DNA from 2 places in the Alteromonas sp. 76-1 genome. Region 2 is predicted to be linked to the other one. Evidence: predicted binding sites of a transcription regulator. Region 2 holds the regulator's gene; the other holds the start of a gene.

Region 1 (9,009 bases), 390 kb from region 2:
ACGACTTCCTCTCTAAACCTTTCTATCATGAAGAGTTCTTCTGCCGAGTGATGCAAAATTTAGAAGCTCAAGAAATGATTCAGACCATCAGGCAATCAGCCAATATCGATCCCCTGACTCAAGTTTACAATCGCCGCTACCTTATAGAACAAGGAGAAGAAATATTAGCCCAGGACACGTCTACCTCTGCGGTAACCGTATGTATGATTGATATCGATAACTTTAAATCGGTGAATGATAATCAAGGTCATAAGGCAGGTGATATGTTGCTTCAGGAGTTTGCCACTTTGTTAAAAGAACATTTTAGTGAAGACTTGGTGGTTCGCTACGGCGGTGAAGAGTTTACGGTGATATCGACCCGAACGTTGAAGGAGCACCTTGGAAACGTTTCGCAATTTATTAACCTTGTACGAAGCTCACGTTTCACGCAGCACGAATTAAATATAACGTGCAGCATTGGTATTTGCGCAGAAAAACACACTAACCTTGAAACGCAAATTGACATTGCTGACAAACGGCTTTATCAGGCCAAGCGTACTGGAAAAGATAGAATAATTGCCAGTGACAGCTAACGCTAAACAATTGCATCATACCTGCCCAAATTAGTCGCTTCGATTGCTTTAACGTAATCACAAAAATAAAACAAGCTGTGGTCATATTCTGGAGGTGCCACGCTTGTTATCGAAAAATTATTACATCCAAGACTTTCGTTTCGATTCAACTTCAAATAGCACGTTATTAGCTAACTCATTCGCATAATCTTCAGGTAAAAACGGCACTGAAATAGCCCCAGATGCTAATACAAACTGCACCGTGGCAAGCTTTCGCCTTTTCATGAACACACTTTGCTTTACCACTACCTGCTGAACTTTGTAGGGTTCGAAGCATAAGTAATCCACACCTATGCGCCCTCGCCTTACATAAATGTATTTACCGTCGCTAACCACACCCCAACGCCACCATCTAAGCACAATAACACTTAGCAATATTGCGCTAACAAAAGTGACCCCTGCAGTAATATCTAAATGTTCTATATAGATACCGAATCCAGCACCCACCACAAAAGGAATAGAAAGCCCTGCGATAACCCAGTGTAAAATGTAACGCTTGCTTATAGACTGGTAGTCGCTGCGGCGAATTTTACTCTGCGGCATGACTTCTCGGCTTAATTCATCCGCTTCGTCTTCAGTCACAGAAGGTACAATAAGTCGGTTTGGCGACATAAGCTCATTGGTCGAGTGCCCAATTGATGCGTTTTGCTCGAAGTACAGATTCACGCGCTTAAGAATTCTGTCTAACCAATCTTGTTTCGCAGAAATTACTTGAATGCGGGATGCCCGCATACTCACTTCTTGTTTATTCAATAAACCACTTCTGCGGATATATCTGTCGTTGTGGCGCGACAATGTATAATCGTAAAAGGTAAACAGAGCGCCGCCAATACTAATCACTGCGACCAAGGCCATAGCCATCATTAGCATCACAAACGCGTACAAGCCAAACTGCCACCACGCTATGGTCTGCTCGCCAACCAGCTGATTTAGCTGCAAGCCCTTTTCAGCCAGCCATTCTGATAGGTAGCCAAACGCATTGTCGTAAAAGGGGGCTGCAGCACCTAATAAAATCCATACTCGGTTGTTGGTAATTCCGTGGATCACGATATCGGTTATAGAGCGCTTATTCAGTATGGTTTCGCCATCCTCGTTGGTTTCTAAATAGCGCTTGCTTTGGTCACTGTTAACCGCAGTATTAGCAACTGCATTGCTATCATTTACATAAGAGCTTGCGTGGCGCTCAGTTTGTTGATGCCCTGTCTCTTGATGTTCTTCCTCGCTATGTCGAGCGTCTAGTGGGCGAGAGTCTTGATGCTCGGCAAGCACTTGCTTTCTTAAAGCATGAGCATAGGCCAAAGGAACGGCGACAATTTTAGCCTCTTCTCCTGCACTTCCAGCGGTATCGAGTATTACGAGTGCAAAGCCGAACGGTCGATAGTAGAAAGGTAATTCAATTTTTACATTCTGAATACGCCAAAATGGCAAGTTGGTATAACTTCGAGAAAACACTCCACTGTGAATTTCAACATGCTGGTTGTTTACTTTAAATCGGTACATGAAGAAACTGACGACACCGCTTGAAAAGAAAATAATGAAGAGCGCAGCAATGCCTAAAAGGGTATTGGGCGATTGAATGTTATCGGTAATATTGGCCGTTACCGCAATGGCTGGTACGGCGTAAATGGCGCCTTGTGCCATATTTTTAATGCTGCGAAGCGTAAAATAAGCAATGGCGATAGGTGAAAGCCTACGCCAGCCTTCGCCCGTATCAACCTTAACCGCTTTCCCTTGTGCGCTGCTTTCAGAAGGCTTCGCCGTTTCTACTTCGGGGGAAGCCATTATTTTGCACTCACATCTTTATGATCAAGTATGAACTGCCTTAATCGCTCGGCCACCTCCACCTCTATACCTGGAATTTCAAACGTGTGGGTTGCACCACCAGCCGAAAACACCTGCAAAGAAGCTAAACCAGCTAGGCGCGCAATCGGTCCACGCTTTAATTCAACGTGTTGAACACGCAATATAGGCTGGCAAGATAACGACCTAAATATCAAGCCTGACTGCAAGCTTAAGTCTTGTTCACGCAGGGCATATTTAATGAGTGGATCGGCAAAAAAATGATAGGTCGTCCATAAACATCCCAGCGCACAAATGCCCACAACAATATAAGGAAAGGCGGCGACTAAGGGCTCTGGTAGCGCAAAAAATGACTGATACCGTAGAGCACTAGCCACCATAATCAATACAAACGCTATGCCAAAAGCCAGTGAGATATTAATCACGCGGTAACGCGGAGAAATAGCTTCTAAATTAAGTTGGTGAAGTTGAGGCTTGTCTGATGCAGACGTGTTTTCATTAGTTGTTACGGCGTTTAGCTGAGCGTTGCTAAACGTCTCGTTATCAGTACTCATTGTCATTGCGTCTACCCCTTGTAAACTCGCGAAATCAACTTCCAAATAAAAACGGGGCTTAATCAGCCCCGTTTTTTAATAAACGATTTAATCGTCTACCCGCTGCTGATTGAGCCACTCTTGTAAGGCTTTCATATCGTGCTGTACCGCCATTTGCAACTCTTCAACCCAATCGTGAACGTTTTGCCACCACGTAGGGTGGTCGCCTTGTTGAATTTGATTTGCAATACGCTGAACACGAGCAAGCCCTACAGAGCCTGCTGCACCTTTAATTTTATGCGCTTGCGAGCAAACTTCAGATTTCTCATCAGCGCTTAGGCTCAACTGCAAAATTTCCATGTATTCAGGCATTTTCTCCTGGAACACTTTCACACTTGCTCGCACCATATCATCGCCTATTGTATCCACTAACATCTGGAGCAAGTCCATATCTAAAATGTTACTTAATATTTTGCTTGGCTCTGGTGGGCGTTCTACCTGACCTTCAACTTCTAATGGTGCAGGCGGCGCATGGAATAATTCGTTGAAGACCTCAATCACGCGTGATTTCTTAATAGGCTTGGCAATAATATCGTCCATGCCATTTTGCAAATATTCTTCCCGCTTTTTAATCACGTTAGCAGTAAGTGCCACAATGGGCGTTTGCATTACTAAGTCTTCTTCATGCAACGTACTGGCCACGTCGAAGCCCGTCATATCTGGCAACTGAATATCTAACAATATTAAGTCGTATTGATTCGCGCGGGCTTTATCAATCGCTTCTTGCCCTGTCATGGCCACATCCACCTTTTGCCCCATTTTTTCAAGCAAGGCTTTGGCTACCATCACGTTAAGTTCAATATCTTCTACCAGTAGAATGTTCAAGTCACTAACCTGAAGCTGCGCCACTTGCATCGGCTTTTTCGATATTTCTACCGGAAGCTCTATTTCAAAGCGTGTGCCTTTACCTACCACACTGGTAACTTTGATATTGCCCTTCATTAAATCGACCATTTGCTTACAAATAGCCAAACCAATACCGGTCCCTGTCGCCGACTGATGATCAGGGTGATCAACCTGATAGTACATGGCGAAGATTTTTTCTATCTCTTCTTCAGGTATGCCTACCCCAGTATCTTCAATCACAAAGGTGACGAACGCGAGGTCATTTTCAGGTTTGGTAGATTCAATCGATAAGCTCACATGGCCTTTTTGGGTAAACTTCACTGCGTTAAACAGGATATTCCACAAAATTTGGCGCAAGCGCGTGCCATCGACTTCAACTAACCTCGGAAGAGGCTCTTTAATCGTGGTCTTAAGCTCTAGCTGTTTATCACCGGCTAGTAGTCGAATAATACTGCTTAGCTCTTCGGTGAAGTCGCGAAGCGATACGGTCTTCAAGCTCAGTTCAACTTTGTCTCTATCTAACTTATCAAGGTCGATAATATCGTTAAAGATATTGCCAAGCGTGATAGCACTGGCATAAATAGTACTTACCCAGCTAAATTGCTCTTCGCTTAATTCTGTATCGCGCAGCATTCTACTCAAACCTACAATACCGTTTAGCGGGGTACGTAGTTCGTGACTAATCGTGGCGATAAAGCGCGTTTTGTCGGTACTGGCTTTCGCTGCTGCATTTTCTGCTTGTTTACGTTCAGTCATGTCTCGACCAAATGATAGCAAGCCTAAACGGTTACCTTCTTTATCGAAGAAAGGAACTCGCTTCATTTCGAAGTAGCGACGGCGGCCATCGGCAAAGCGTAGCCATAACTCTTCGGTAATGCTGGCGTTAGTTTCAAGCACTTCGTGATCACTGGCGACGATTTGTCGCGCCAAGTCTTCTTCATAAACATCTGTAGGGGTCAAGCCAAGCAGTTCCTGCTCTGTTTTACCCGTCATAAGTTCTGCTATACGGTTACAGCCCGCAAAGCGCCCTTCTTCATTTCGATAGTAAATAAGATCTGGCGAGGCATCGATGATCGAGCGCAGCAAGGTAGATAAACGACGGGCTTGCGCTTCTTGTTCAGATTTATCCTGAATTTCACGCTCTAAGTCTTTAAATAAGGCTTCACGCTCTTCTTGCGCTAATTTACGCTGCTCAATTTCGTGGTTTAATTGGCGGATATTAGTTTGCAGCTCACGGTTAAGAAAAACATCTTCTTCTCGCAAGCGCTCTAGTTGGCTTACCACTTCTTTAAGATTGGTACGTGAATTTTCTAACTGCTTTATAAGTTCGCTGAAAAAGTACAGCACCCAAGGTGCCGAAAGCATTGTGAGTATAACCGCGCTGATAAAGTCATCGGGTTGTACTGCACTGCCCATGCTTACGCGAATTACGTAAGAGCCGCCAAGCGTAAAGACCAGCGAAAATACAACGAACAGAATACTTAACTTAAGCGTACCGAAGCTCTGCACAAATTGTGCAAAGCGAATAGCCCAAGAGTCATTTGGAGAATCTGAATGCATGAACGACTTATTTTTAGGATTATTTTCAACATATCCTATCAGGGTTTATGCATTACGGAAATGCTCACTGAGTTCGCAGGTTATGAAGGGTGGCTGCGCGTTCAAGTGAATCAACTTACCACGGTGCATTTTTTGTACAACGCTGTATGATTCTGGTATTGTGTAATAAAGGATTTACAACTACATAAAAATACAGCAAACACGCCCTTGACTAGATATTAAACGTCCCTACATGAATTTTTATTCACTTTGGGCAATTTAAAGACACTTGCTATAATTTCATTGCCTACCAATAAGACGATATATCGGGTTATAACAATTTTGTTACAAAGATGAATTTATAAGTTTAACATCATGAAAATAGTGAAGATTTTAAACTATATGCTAAATCTTTGTTATACCCCCTACTTTAGCGTTTGATTTTACATATCAATATAGGTATTTTGTACGCCCCGCAAAGCAATAATGCATAAAAATGCGGAACACGACTGGAATCCTCTAATAATAAATAACGACAAGAAAAGGCGCATAGAGCGGTAATAGTGCCAGCTCGACAAAAGACGTCTGAACAATGTTGTGATACGCAATACCTAGGCGCATCTACACGCAACGCACACCTTGCCCCAGTCAAAGGTTGAAGGAGTTAAGAGATGAGTTTATACAACCCCAACGATTCCCGGGATAACTGTGGATTTGGCTTAATCGCCCATACCCACGGAGAAGCTAGCCATACGCTAGTAGAAACTGCTATTCACGGTTTAGACCGTATGCAGCATCGAGGCGGTATTGCCGCTGACGGGAAAACCGGAGACGGCTGTGGTTTACTACTGCAGAAACCGGATGCGTTCTTCCATACTATCGCCGCAGAAAATGGCTGGAAACTCAGCAAAAAATACGGCGTTGGCATGATATTTCTAAGCCAGGACCAGGCCCTTGCGCAAACTGCGCGTGAGGTGTTGAATGAAGAACTTGAAAAAGAAACCCTTAGTGTAGTTGGCTGGCGCGAAGTGCCTGTCGATCGCTCTGTATTGGGTGAACTTGCTCTTACCGGCGTGCCACAAATAGAACAAGTATTTGTGAATGCACCAGCAGGTTGGCGCAAGCGCGATCTTGAACGCCGCCTTTATATGGTGCGTCGACGCGCTGAAAAGCGTCTTGAAAGCGATCCAGATTTTTATGTTGCCTGCCTATCTGGATTGGTAACTATATATAAAGGCTTGGTAATGCCGAAAGACTTACCCGCCTTTTATTTAGATTTAGCTGACGAGCGTCTGAAAAGTGCTATTTGTGTATTCCACCAGCGCTTTTCAACCAATACGCTTCCACGTTGGCCATTGGCTCAACCGTTCCGCTTCTTGGCCCACAATGGTGAAATTAACACCATTAAAGGTAACCGAGATTGGGCAATGGCTCGAGCCTCTAAATTTGCTACGCCGCTTATTCCTGATTTGAAAGAAGCAGCCCCTTTTGTTAATACCGAGGGTTCTGATTCATCCTCACTAGATAACATGCTTGAGGTATTCTTAGCCGGTGGGATGGATTTATTCCGTGCCATGCGTTTATTAGTGCCGCCTGCTTATCAAAATAACAAAACCATGGATGACGACCTACGTGCATTTTACGAGTTCAACTCGATGCACATGGAACCATGGGATGGCCCTGCCGGTATCGTATTAACGAACGGCCGCCACGTGGCATGTAACCTAGACCGAAATGGTCTTCGCCCTGCCCGCTACGTTATCACTAAAAATGGCTTCATTACCCTTGCCTCAGAAGTCGGTATTTGGGATTACGAAGAAGCTGACGTTATTGAGAAAGGCCGCGTAGGTCCAGGTGAAATGCTAGCGGTTGATACCTATACAGGTAAAATCTGGCGTTCCACTGAAATTGATGAAGAATTAAAAGCGCGCCATCCTTATAAAGAGTGGCTCGATAAGCATATTCGTCATTTAACGCCGATTGAAGAGCTAGATGCTTCACTGATTGGAAAGCGCGTTTTTGATGACGACACCATTTCGGTATTCCATAAGCAGTTCAGCTATAGCTACGAAGAAATTCAGCAAGTTATTAAAGTACTTGCGAAAGACGGTCAAGAAGCCGTTGGTTCTATGGGTGATGATACGCCAATGGCGGTTATGTCTTCACGCCAGCGTACCGTTTACGATTACTTCCGTCAGCAGTTTGCACAGGTAACTAACCCGCCTATCGATCCATTACGTGAAAACCACGTAATGTCGCTAGCCACCTGTATTGGCCGCGAGCAAAACGTATTCAGCGAAACCTCAGGTTATGCAGACCGCGTATTGTTTAACTCGCCAATACTGATGTATACCGATTTAAAACAGCTACGTGAATTTAATCCTGATAACTACTATTCAGAAGTGGTTGAACTTCAGTATCAACCGCAAGAGGGCTTGAAGAAAGCCATCGAGCGTATTTGTAACGAAGTAGAACACTTAGTTAAACAAAAGCGTGCGGCGTTCGTGATTTTATCCGATCGCAATATCAGACAAAACCGCTTACCTATTCCAGCGGCTATGGCCGTTGGTGCAGTACAGCGCCGTTTAGTTGATAAATCACTACGATGTGACGCGAACGTAGTAATAGAAACCGCCAGTGCCCGTGACCCACATCACTTTGCCGTACTCATTGGTTTAGGTGCTACAGCGGTGTATCCGTTCTTAGCCTACGAAACCATTGAACAGCTTTGTGAGAAAGGCGAACTCGACATTTCACCTATGCAAGCCACGTTAAACTACCGTAAAGGTATCAATAAAGGCTTGTACAAGATAATGTCAAAAATGGGTATCAGTACCGTGGCAAGTTACCGTAGTTCGAAATTATTCGAAGCTATCGGTATTAACGATGCGGTAATGGAACTGTGTTTCAGAGGTGTTACCTCGCGCCTTCAAGGTGCTGATTTCGACGATTTCCAACAAGATACGGTTAATCTAAACCGCGTTGCTTGGTTAAAACGTAAGCCTGTCGATCACGGTGGTTTGCTTAAGTATGTACACGGCGGCGAATATCACGCGTATAACCCAGATGTAGTCAGCACACTGCAAAAAGCAGTGATGAGCGGCGAATACAGCGATTACCAGCAGTATGCGAAACTAGTTAACGAGCGCTCTCCTGCACACATTCGTGACCTGCTAGCGCTCGACCCACAAAGCGAGCCGGTGGATATAAGCGAAGTTGAAGACGCACAGAACTTATTCCCGCGTTTTGATACGGCAGCAATGTCTATAGGCGCGTTAAGTCCTGAAGCGCATGAAGCGTTAGCGATTGCCATGAACCGTTTAGGCGGGCAGTCGAATTCAGGTGAAGGTGGTGAACATCCATCACGCTTTGGTACTGAAAAGAACTCGAAAATTAAGCAGGTTGCTTCTGGTCGCTTTGGGGTAACACCGCATTACTTAGTAAATGCGAATGTTATTCAAATTAAAGTGGCACAGGGTGCGAAGCCTGGTGAAGGTGGTCAGTTACCTGGCGACAAAGTGAATAAGTACATTGCACAGTTACGTTTCTCCGTGCCTGGTGTAACCCTTATTTCGCCTCCACCGCACCACGATATATATTCAATTGAAGATTTAGCTCAG
Region 2 (9,009 bases):
AAGCTTAGCGTTACTCATATTTGTTACCTCTTGCTGTTCGACAAAGGATTTCATCAATTCTATCTATTGATTAGTATTATTTAATTCTAGTTATTAGATGATAGTTATTACAGTGAGTTTTTTCGATGCTGATGAATAGGTTTAACGATTAGAGTCAACTTAACCTAGTCAAATTGGACCAATTAATTGCAGCCTCTATTCACCAACATTACTGCTTAAACCACCTAGAAACAGCCTAGTCAAAATTCACAATTTTTCTGTAACTTTTTTCTCATTTTTTAAAATATGTAGCTGCAATAAACAAAAGGCAGGATTAGTAAGCTCGCAACAAACTGTCAGCAGCATGGATGCTGTCTTACAAAAAGAATTTTTTATTGAGTGCGATGAGTAGGTGTTGGTAGGTATACGGTTTGAAATTAAATAGTAGCCCCTCCTTTGCCAAGGATGCGGTGGCGGAGCCTACATGGATGTAGTTACGGCTGGTTATTATCCAGCAAGGCTATTTAGTGCTTGGCCATTATGCAAACGCCACAAACAAAAAGGCAGGATTAGTAAGCTCGTAACAAACTGTCAGCAGCATGGATGCTGCTGCCAAGCCTCCATGGATGGATACTCGGCGTGTTTGTGTAGAGCTTACTAATCCTGCCTTATACATGGGAGCAGCGCTCCCATATTCTTAGCCTTAGCCAGTTACGAAATCTACGCCTAGCTTGATGTCGCCACGAAGGCCTTCAAGCATATCGTTTTTCGCTTTTTCTTCAAATGCGCTAAGCTCGCCGTATGGCAAAATTTCTTCAACACCGTTTGCGCCAAGGCGAACAGGGTGAGCGAAGAATGCAGCATCGTCGCTGTCGTCAGTTTGAACGTAAGTGTATTCAACCACGTTCTCACCTTGCATTGCTGCAACCAATGATAAGCAGAAACGTGCAGCTGCTTGACCCATAGATAGGGTTGCAGAACCGCCGCCAGCTTTAGCTTCAACAACTTCAGTACCTGCATTTTGGATACGAGTTGTTAGGCTTGAAACTTCATCATCAGAGAACTCAACACCTTCAACTTGCGAAAGCAAAGGAAGGATAGTTGTGCCTGAGTGACCACCGATTACCGGTACGTGTACAGAAGCAACGTCTACGTCTTTAAGCTCAGCAACAAAAGTCTCAGCGCGAATTACGTCAAGGGTAGTAACACCGAACAATTTGTTCTTGTTATAAACACCTTTCGCTTTAAGCGTTTCAGCAGCAATTGCCACTGTTGTGTTAACTGGGTTAGTAATAATACCAACACAAGCATCTGGACAATTGTCAGCAACACCTTCAATAAGGTTCTTAACAATACCAGCGTTAATGTTGAACAAGTCTGAACGATCCATGCCCGGCTTACGCGGAACACCAGCAGGGATAAGAACAACGTCTGTACCTGTTAATGCACCAGCTAGGTCATCTTTACCGTGACCGGTTACTTTTACTGCAGTTGGGATGTGGCTCAAATCAACAGCTACACCAGGAACAACTGGCGCTACATCGTAAAGCGCTAGCTCAGAACCAGCTGGCAATTGTGTTTTTAACAACAAAGACAGCGCTTGGCCAATACCACCGGCAGCACCTAACACGGCTACTTTCATACCATTTCTCCTATGGGATTACTCACGTATTTAAACGGAACGTCACACTAATGCAACGCGGGGGAAAACTCAATCATCTGATGGTCTTAATACGGCCATTTAAGGCAATTTTACGTCGATATTCACTATCATGCATGATTATGCAATTAAATTGCGCAAAGGTCACCTGTAAGGCACAATATATGATAAATCGTTAATGATCATTTAACTTATTACCGCTAACTAATGTGCAGGACGCTATGGCCAACGCAAAACAAGAGCAACTGATTAAAGCCTTTAAAGAAATTTTAAAAGCGGAAAGCTATGGATCCCAAGGTGAAATAGTGGATGCCCTTAAAACTCAAGGTCATGACAATATCAGTCAATCTAAAATTTCCCGCATGCTAAGTAAGTTTGGCGCGGTACGTACCCGCAATGCCCGCGGCGATATGGTGTACTGCCTGCCGCCAGAACTGGGTATGCCTACCGCGAAAAGCCCGTTAAAGCAGCTTGTTCTCGACATTGTGCATAATAATGTGATGGTGATTATTCGTACCAGCCCAGGTGCAGCGCAACTTATTGCTCGCTTACTTGACTCATTAAGCAAAAAAGATGGTGTGTTAGGTACCATTGCTGGTGACGACACTATTTTTATCGCCCCTGCCGATGTGACACTTATTGAAGAGTTGCGTCAACGTGTAGAAGATTTATTCGAGAACGTATAGCCCGCCCCTTTTCTATTTTCCGTCGTATAAACGACTAAAAGTCGATCATCGGCTAGCATCAAGCACAGTAGTTTTCTGAGCGAACTTTTTTAAGCGCAAAAAAAAAACCGCCATAAAAGTATGGCGGTAAAGAATTTGTACCAGGGAGATACAAAACAACTTGGTAGCTGTGCATTTAAATTACCATAGACTTAGAAAAGAGTAAGAAAAGAAAAGTAAAGAATTCGAAAACTAAAAATAAAATAAGAAAAAGAGATAAACCCCAACAAAAAACAACCAAAATCAAATTTAATGATTAATAATTAAATTAGTAAAATCTCACCTACCTCTATTAAAAAATTTTTCTTAATCAGTACATACATTCTAAGAACCACAACAATACCACTGTTATTAATTCTAATTAAAAACGCTATTTCATGTTGTCATATATATTCAAACGACTTGCCACACTTTTAGTTCATACGGTTTTTAACTACGCTGTAACCGCATAAAAACCTCGCTACACCTGCACCGTTTGTACACTATAACTGCGCTAAGCCTACACCAAACCTGCACACTATTTACACTCTTGCCTTACTCTTAATTTCTATTTTATCTAATCCCTATTTGTACTTTTCAATCAACATCAAATGAGAATAATATAATATTTATTTTACCAATGTATAGAACCGTAAAGGTTTCATCACCCTGCGTATAAATAAAGTAAATTAGGTCTAAATAGAACAAATTATACACTTTGTAAATTGCCAAATAGCACGACGAAGTGCTTAATTCTCCCGACAGAAAACATCTGATCAAAATAAAAACTAATAAACGTCTTTGTAATTACAACTTGTAATCACCTTCGACAAGGGGAATTAAAATGTTTGACACCAATAAACTCAGCACTGCTGTGAAGCGCGGATTATTACTGGCAGGATCCGCTAGCTTGTTAGCCGCGCCAATGGCCTTTGCACAATCAGATGACGAAAATTCAGCTGAACCTGTAGAAAAAATTCAAGTTACTGGCTCTCGGATTAAACGAGTGGATTTAGAGTCAGTATCTCCCGTTACTGTTATTACTGCTGAATCTATCGCGTTATCTGGTGATACATCAGTTGCCCAAGTGTTACGTAACTCTTCAATTAACACCTTTGGTTCGTTTCGTGGTCAATCTGGTTATGGTAGCGGTGCATCAGCTTCTAGTGAAGTAAACTTGCGTGGTCTGGGTGCAGGCGCAACGCTAGTTCTAATGGACGGCCGTCGCCTACCAGGTTTAGGATACGACGGTGGCTCATCTTCTGACATGTCGATGATCCCGATGTCGATTGTTGAGCGCATTGAAATTCTTCGCGATGGCGCATCGGCCATTTACGGTTCAGATGCCGTTGCAGGTGTAATTAACATTATTACCAAAAAACAGTTCGATGGCGTGAATGTAGGTTATAGCTTTGAAGATCCTGGTGCTGATGGTGGCAACTCTAGCAAGTATAATTTTTCTGCTGGTGTCACAAGCGACAAAGGCAGCATTGTCTTCATTGCTGAGCATGAAAACACCCAAGAAGTTAGTGATGTCGCTGTATCAGGTGACTATGCATTAGATAGCTATTCAACCTACAGCCCTGTTGCCAATTTCTATGATGCAGATGCAGGTGCGTTTCTTTATAACGAAGATTTGTGCGGTGATGTTGCTGACACATCAATTGAATCTGATCGTTGTGGTTATTATTACGGAAATACTACTTGGCTCTATGGTGCATCTGAGAAAAACTCTTTAATGACTAAAATCGAGTACGAGTTAGCAGAAAACTTGCAACTTATTACACGCTTCTCAGCGCTACAGACATCTACAGACACCCGTTATGCTGCTACCCCAGTATCTACATCTTCGCTGACTATCGACGCCGATAATGCAATGAACCCTTATGCCCAAGATGGTTCTGTCTATTTCCGTACCTCTAGCTTAGGAACGCGTGACACTAAAACTGAAAAAACCACCTTTGAAATGGTGACGGGCCTTGAAGGCTATACCGAAATTGGTGGCAATGAATGGGATTGGCAAGTTTATTACCAACGAACGTCTGCTAAAGAAGAGGTATTCAATTACAACTTAGTTAACGACACGGTTGTACAAGATTTAATTGATACTGAACAGTTGGATTTATTTAACGTTCAAGGCTTAAGTAGCGACGATTGGGCTAGCTATAACGCCGAGCTTTTAGCAAGCGCTGATCACACTGGCACCTACCAGTCTACACAGATGCGTGACATTATTGACGGCAGCATTTCTGGCGAAGTTTTCTCGAATAACTTCATGACAGTGAGTGCTGTTTTTGGCGCTGAGTACTCTTACCTTGATTTTGAGCAGATATCTGACCCTGAATCGGGTTTGGGTATTATTTCAGGCGGTTCGGGTGGTGACGACGTGTATGCGACTCGTGAGCGACAGTCTTACTATACTGAGTTTGCCATCGAACTACCCCATGAAGTGGAAGTATCTGCTGCACTTCGTTATGACGGGTACGAGCTTGAAGGTGATACGGGTGCAAGTATTTCAACCTCTGAGTTCTCAGATACCGTACCTAAGCTAGGTATTAGCTGGCGTCCGTCTGATTCACTTTTGCTTCGTGCTAGCTGGGGAGAAGCTTTCCGCACACCGACAATGAGTGAAATGTTCGCGACCATCTCTTACGGCTTCCCAAGCGCATACGATACCTATTACTGCGATACATTAGGTAACCCTGGTAGCGACGACAGTTACTGCTCATCAGGTCAGCAACACTTAACCTATTACGGTGGTAATCCAGACCTCAGTCCAGAAAACTCAGAGTCGCTTACACTAGGTGTGGTTTACGATGTCACTGAAGATTTATCATTAGAAGTGTCCTACTACCAATATGACTATGAAAATAAAATCGAAGATATTGATGTAGATGACCTAATTGCCGCTGACTTAGATGGTACATCTAGCAGTATCGTTCGTGATAGCGATGGTAAAATTACATCAATTACCTCTGGCTACACAAACTACTCAGAAGTAAAAACCAACGGTTTTGATATTACCGCGAACTACGATCTAGCCACTGAAATTGGTGATTTTGGTGTCAACCTTGAGTATTCGCATGTATTTAGTTACGAAGAAGAAGGCACTGAGTGGGCGGGCGAATTATTCTATCCTGATAACCGCGCTAACTTGACGGTAGATTGGACCGACGGTGATAAGTGGACTGCATCTTGGAGAACGCTATTCATCGGCGCCAATGGTGAAACCTATTACGATTACTACGATTATGCCGACAACTATTTTAAGCATAATGTGACGGTTTCATATCATGTGAACGATAATGTTAAAGTTTCTGCCGGAATTGCCAACATTACCGATGAACTTGAAGAGTATGCACCGGGCGAATGGCGCGGATATGATGACTCTTTGTATGACCCATTAGGTCGTACTATGAGCTTCAACGTTCAAGCGAGCTTCTAACATTTAACTTATAAAAAACGCCGCATTTCCTATGCTCTATCTCTAATCTGTTTGAGATAAAACACAGCCTGCGGCGTTTTCTTATTTACGTAAACATTAACGCTTTATAAACCCCTTATACCAGCTGTCAATTAGACAACACGGGCAAAGTGAGTAGTGTAAGTGCTTGAAGTACTCTACGAAAGTACCTTAATAAGCGCTTCTGCTGCAGGTCCAGATGATGCTGGATTCTGTCCGGTTACCAACAGACCATCAACACACACTTTAACGCCAAAGTCCTCTGTACTTTCATACTTACCACCTTTACTGATAAGCGCGTCTTCCACTAAATAAGGCACAACGTCGGTTAACCCCATTGCGTCTTCTTCACTGTTTGAAAAGCCAGTAACGGTTTTGCCGTTAATAAAAAATTCACCATCGGCGCGTTTTACTTCTTTAAGTATGATGGGAGCATGGCACACAGCACCTACAGGCTTCTGTGCTTTCACCATGTCTTCGATTAGCATTGTGGAGTGAGTATTGTCAGATAAGTCCCATAGCGGACCGTGGCCGCCCGGATAGAACACGGCATCAAATTCATCTGCACGAACATCTTCCAATACAATAGTGGAGGACATTGCGCTTCTTGCAACCTCATCTTTCGTGTAACGGATAGCATCGTCGGTCATGGCATCATCTGCCAAGCTGTTTGGGTCGATTGGCACTTGACCGCCCATAGGCGAAGCTAAGGTGATGGTATATCCCGCATCTTTGAACGCATAGTACGGTGAAGCGAACTCTTCCAGCCACATTCCTGTTTTCTTGCCTGTATCACCTAACAATTCATGTGAGGTCATTACCATTAATATATGTTTCGACATAAGTTCTCCATGTGAACAATTCATTTAGTTATTCGTTCGTATGGCAGTAATAGTTAGATCAGAAAAAGGCAGGGAATGCGATGAGAAACATTAGGAGAAGTTGATTTGCAAGAAAAAAAAATGCCACTTCCAAAATTGGAAAGTGGCATTTAACACTACAACTGGTTTTTAAACTGTTGCTTAGAAGCGGTAGTCAATACCTACACGCATTTCCCAAAGTGATGCATCACCCTGACGACTTTCAGGAGATGATGTACCTAGCGCAGCAGTATTGAAGTTAACTTCTTCCAAAATACCCCATTCATCGTTGATGAAGTTGGTGAAGTTATTCATAACGAAGTAAACCTGAGCAGAGTGATCTTCACGGAACGCAGGAATATTTTGTCTAACTGCGATATCCATTTTGAACCACCAAGGGCTAGTTTGGTCGTTACGCTCTGCACCAATTGGTAATACGTTGTTACCTTCAAGATACGGCGTATAGCCATATACAGAGTTACCACTGATGGTGTAACTAAACGGACGACCAGACTGCGCTACTGCATAAGCAGAGAAGATAGTGCTGTAACCGTCGATAAGTTCAGTTGTGTAACGAAGGTCAGCAGTAAAGCGGTGTTCAATGTTCCAATCAGACAGTGAAGATACTTCTTCGTTAATGTCAGTAAATGCTCTGTACTGGAAGTTAGAGAATGCTACTGAACTCGTCATTGGTTGTACGTCTTCAGCGTGGCTGTAGTTATAACCACCGGTGAAAGTAATACCATTGTCCCAAGACTTATTCATGGTCGCTGTTAGTGAGTAAGACACTGAGTCTTCATCAGAGTTAGTCAGCTCAAGTGAACCGTAACCTACTGAATCATAGTCAGGGTAACCTTCATCAGTGGTACCTACGCGCTCAAGACCCACATATTTAATCATGGCTTGTTTCTGCGTCACACTTAAAAGGAAATCTAAGTTGAATACGTAGTCTTCATCATTGATGTGAGTCATACCCGCAGAGATTTTCCATTCGCGAGGCATTACGAAACCTGGATCTAGGTTGTTACTTTCAAAGTTACTACCTGCACCAGAAGTCATTGCTTCGTCTAAGTCAGAAGGTACTGAATAACCAGGACCAGCTGTTACGCCGTCTTCTGTGTTAACCCAAGTAATACTGCCGTCGAACAAGTCAGCGTATTCACCATCAACTTCACCACCAACAACGTTCGTATTTTGATAGTTGTTTGTCATCCATACGTTCGGGTTACCACCTGAGAACAAGCCAACGCCACCACGTAATTCAGTTGAGTCACTTACCGTGTAGTTAAGGCCAACGCGTGGTTGTAGTAAGCTAAGGCCGTCTAGGTTAGCAGTGTTGCTGTAACCGTTTTGTGCTACAAAATCAGCATTTTCAACTGGTCTGTCTGAAGTAGTGATCCAGTCGTAACGTAAACCAGCAACCACTTTCAAATCATCAGTTAAGTAGAACTCATCTTGTGCGTAAGTAGAGTGTGACGTGTAACCCCACTCTGCAGCACGGTCTAACAATTCACCAGAATAAGCATGACCATATTCAATTTCAGCGTTTGTGCCTGCAACAAAGTCATCTAGGCTTTCAAAAGTAATAGAGGTTTCAGAATGCTGAACGAAAAGGTTGTAGATATCTAGTTTGTCACTCTCGTAACCGAAAGTTAACGCATGGCCATTGTCGAAGTAATAGTTACCACGGAACATTAGGCTTAACGCTTCGTAATCAAGTTCATTCGCTTGACGGCTGTCATCAGAACCTAAGAAAACGGTTAAGTCATCATCAGAAGCATCTGTATCATTACCAAGTTCGATTTTGATTTCACCGAAATCGTTGCCGCCTGGAGTACCGTCACCGTACATAGAACGCTGAAGGTTATCTAGCTCGATAGATGAAACGCGAATTTCAGTCGAGAATTTGTCTGTCCAGTCTGAGTAAAGTACACCAACAAACGATTGAAGCTCTGCGCCACGCTCGTAAATGTGGCTAGATAGTTCAAACTCATCTGCGTCGCCGTCAGATTCTGAGAAGTTGTTACCATCGTTATAGTTGTACGTAAACGCAAAACGGTGATTTTCGTTGATGTTCCAGTCTAACTTAACAAGAAGCTTTTCATCTTCATTAGGCATGCTAAGAGGCGTTGTACCGGCATCAAAGTTATATAATGACTGAGATACAGACTGAATTTGTTCAAGCTGGGCTTGTGTAAGCGCTACTTCATTAATTGCGCCAGAACCGATAGCACCACGGTCAAATGTGTTTGCGCCTTCTAGTTTTTCGTAAGCAGCAAAAATAAACAACTTATCTTTGATTAGTGGGGCACCCACTGTGAAGCCGTAACGTTTTTCAGTGTA

What was found. Region 2 encodes ArgR, which controls arginine synthesis, uptake and breakdown. Its sites were predicted from a motif close to ANTGAATANNTATTCANT; they were not measured.
Region 1: gltB (glutamate synthase large subunit) is a predicted target of ArgR. The motif match lies at 5,875-5,892, and genes of this name have one in related genera.

What each region holds. Positions count from the first base shown of each region.
Region 1 covers NZ_LR136958.1:3,704,097-3,713,105, forward strand. The annotation lists gene ALT761_RS15985 (response regulator) at 1-572, shown strand, start outside; gene ALT761_RS15990 (PH domain-containing protein) at 693-2,393, opposite strand; gene ALT761_RS15995 (PH domain-containing protein) at 2,393-2,971, opposite strand; gene arcB (aerobic respiration two-component sensor histidine kinase ArcB) at 3,053-5,410, opposite strand; gene gltB (glutamate synthase large subunit) at 6,061-9,009, shown strand, end outside.
Region 2 covers NZ_LR136958.1:4,093,555-4,102,563, forward strand. The annotation lists gene katG (catalase/peroxidase HPI) at 1-18, opposite strand, end outside; gene mdh (malate dehydrogenase) at 683-1,621, opposite strand; gene argR (transcriptional regulator ArgR) at 1,861-2,325, shown strand; gene ALT761_RS17345 (TonB-dependent receptor) at 3,188-5,788, shown strand; gene ALT761_RS17350 (type 1 glutamine amidotransferase domain-containing protein) at 5,965-6,648, opposite strand; gene ALT761_RS17355 (TonB-dependent receptor) at 6,829-9,009, opposite strand, start outside.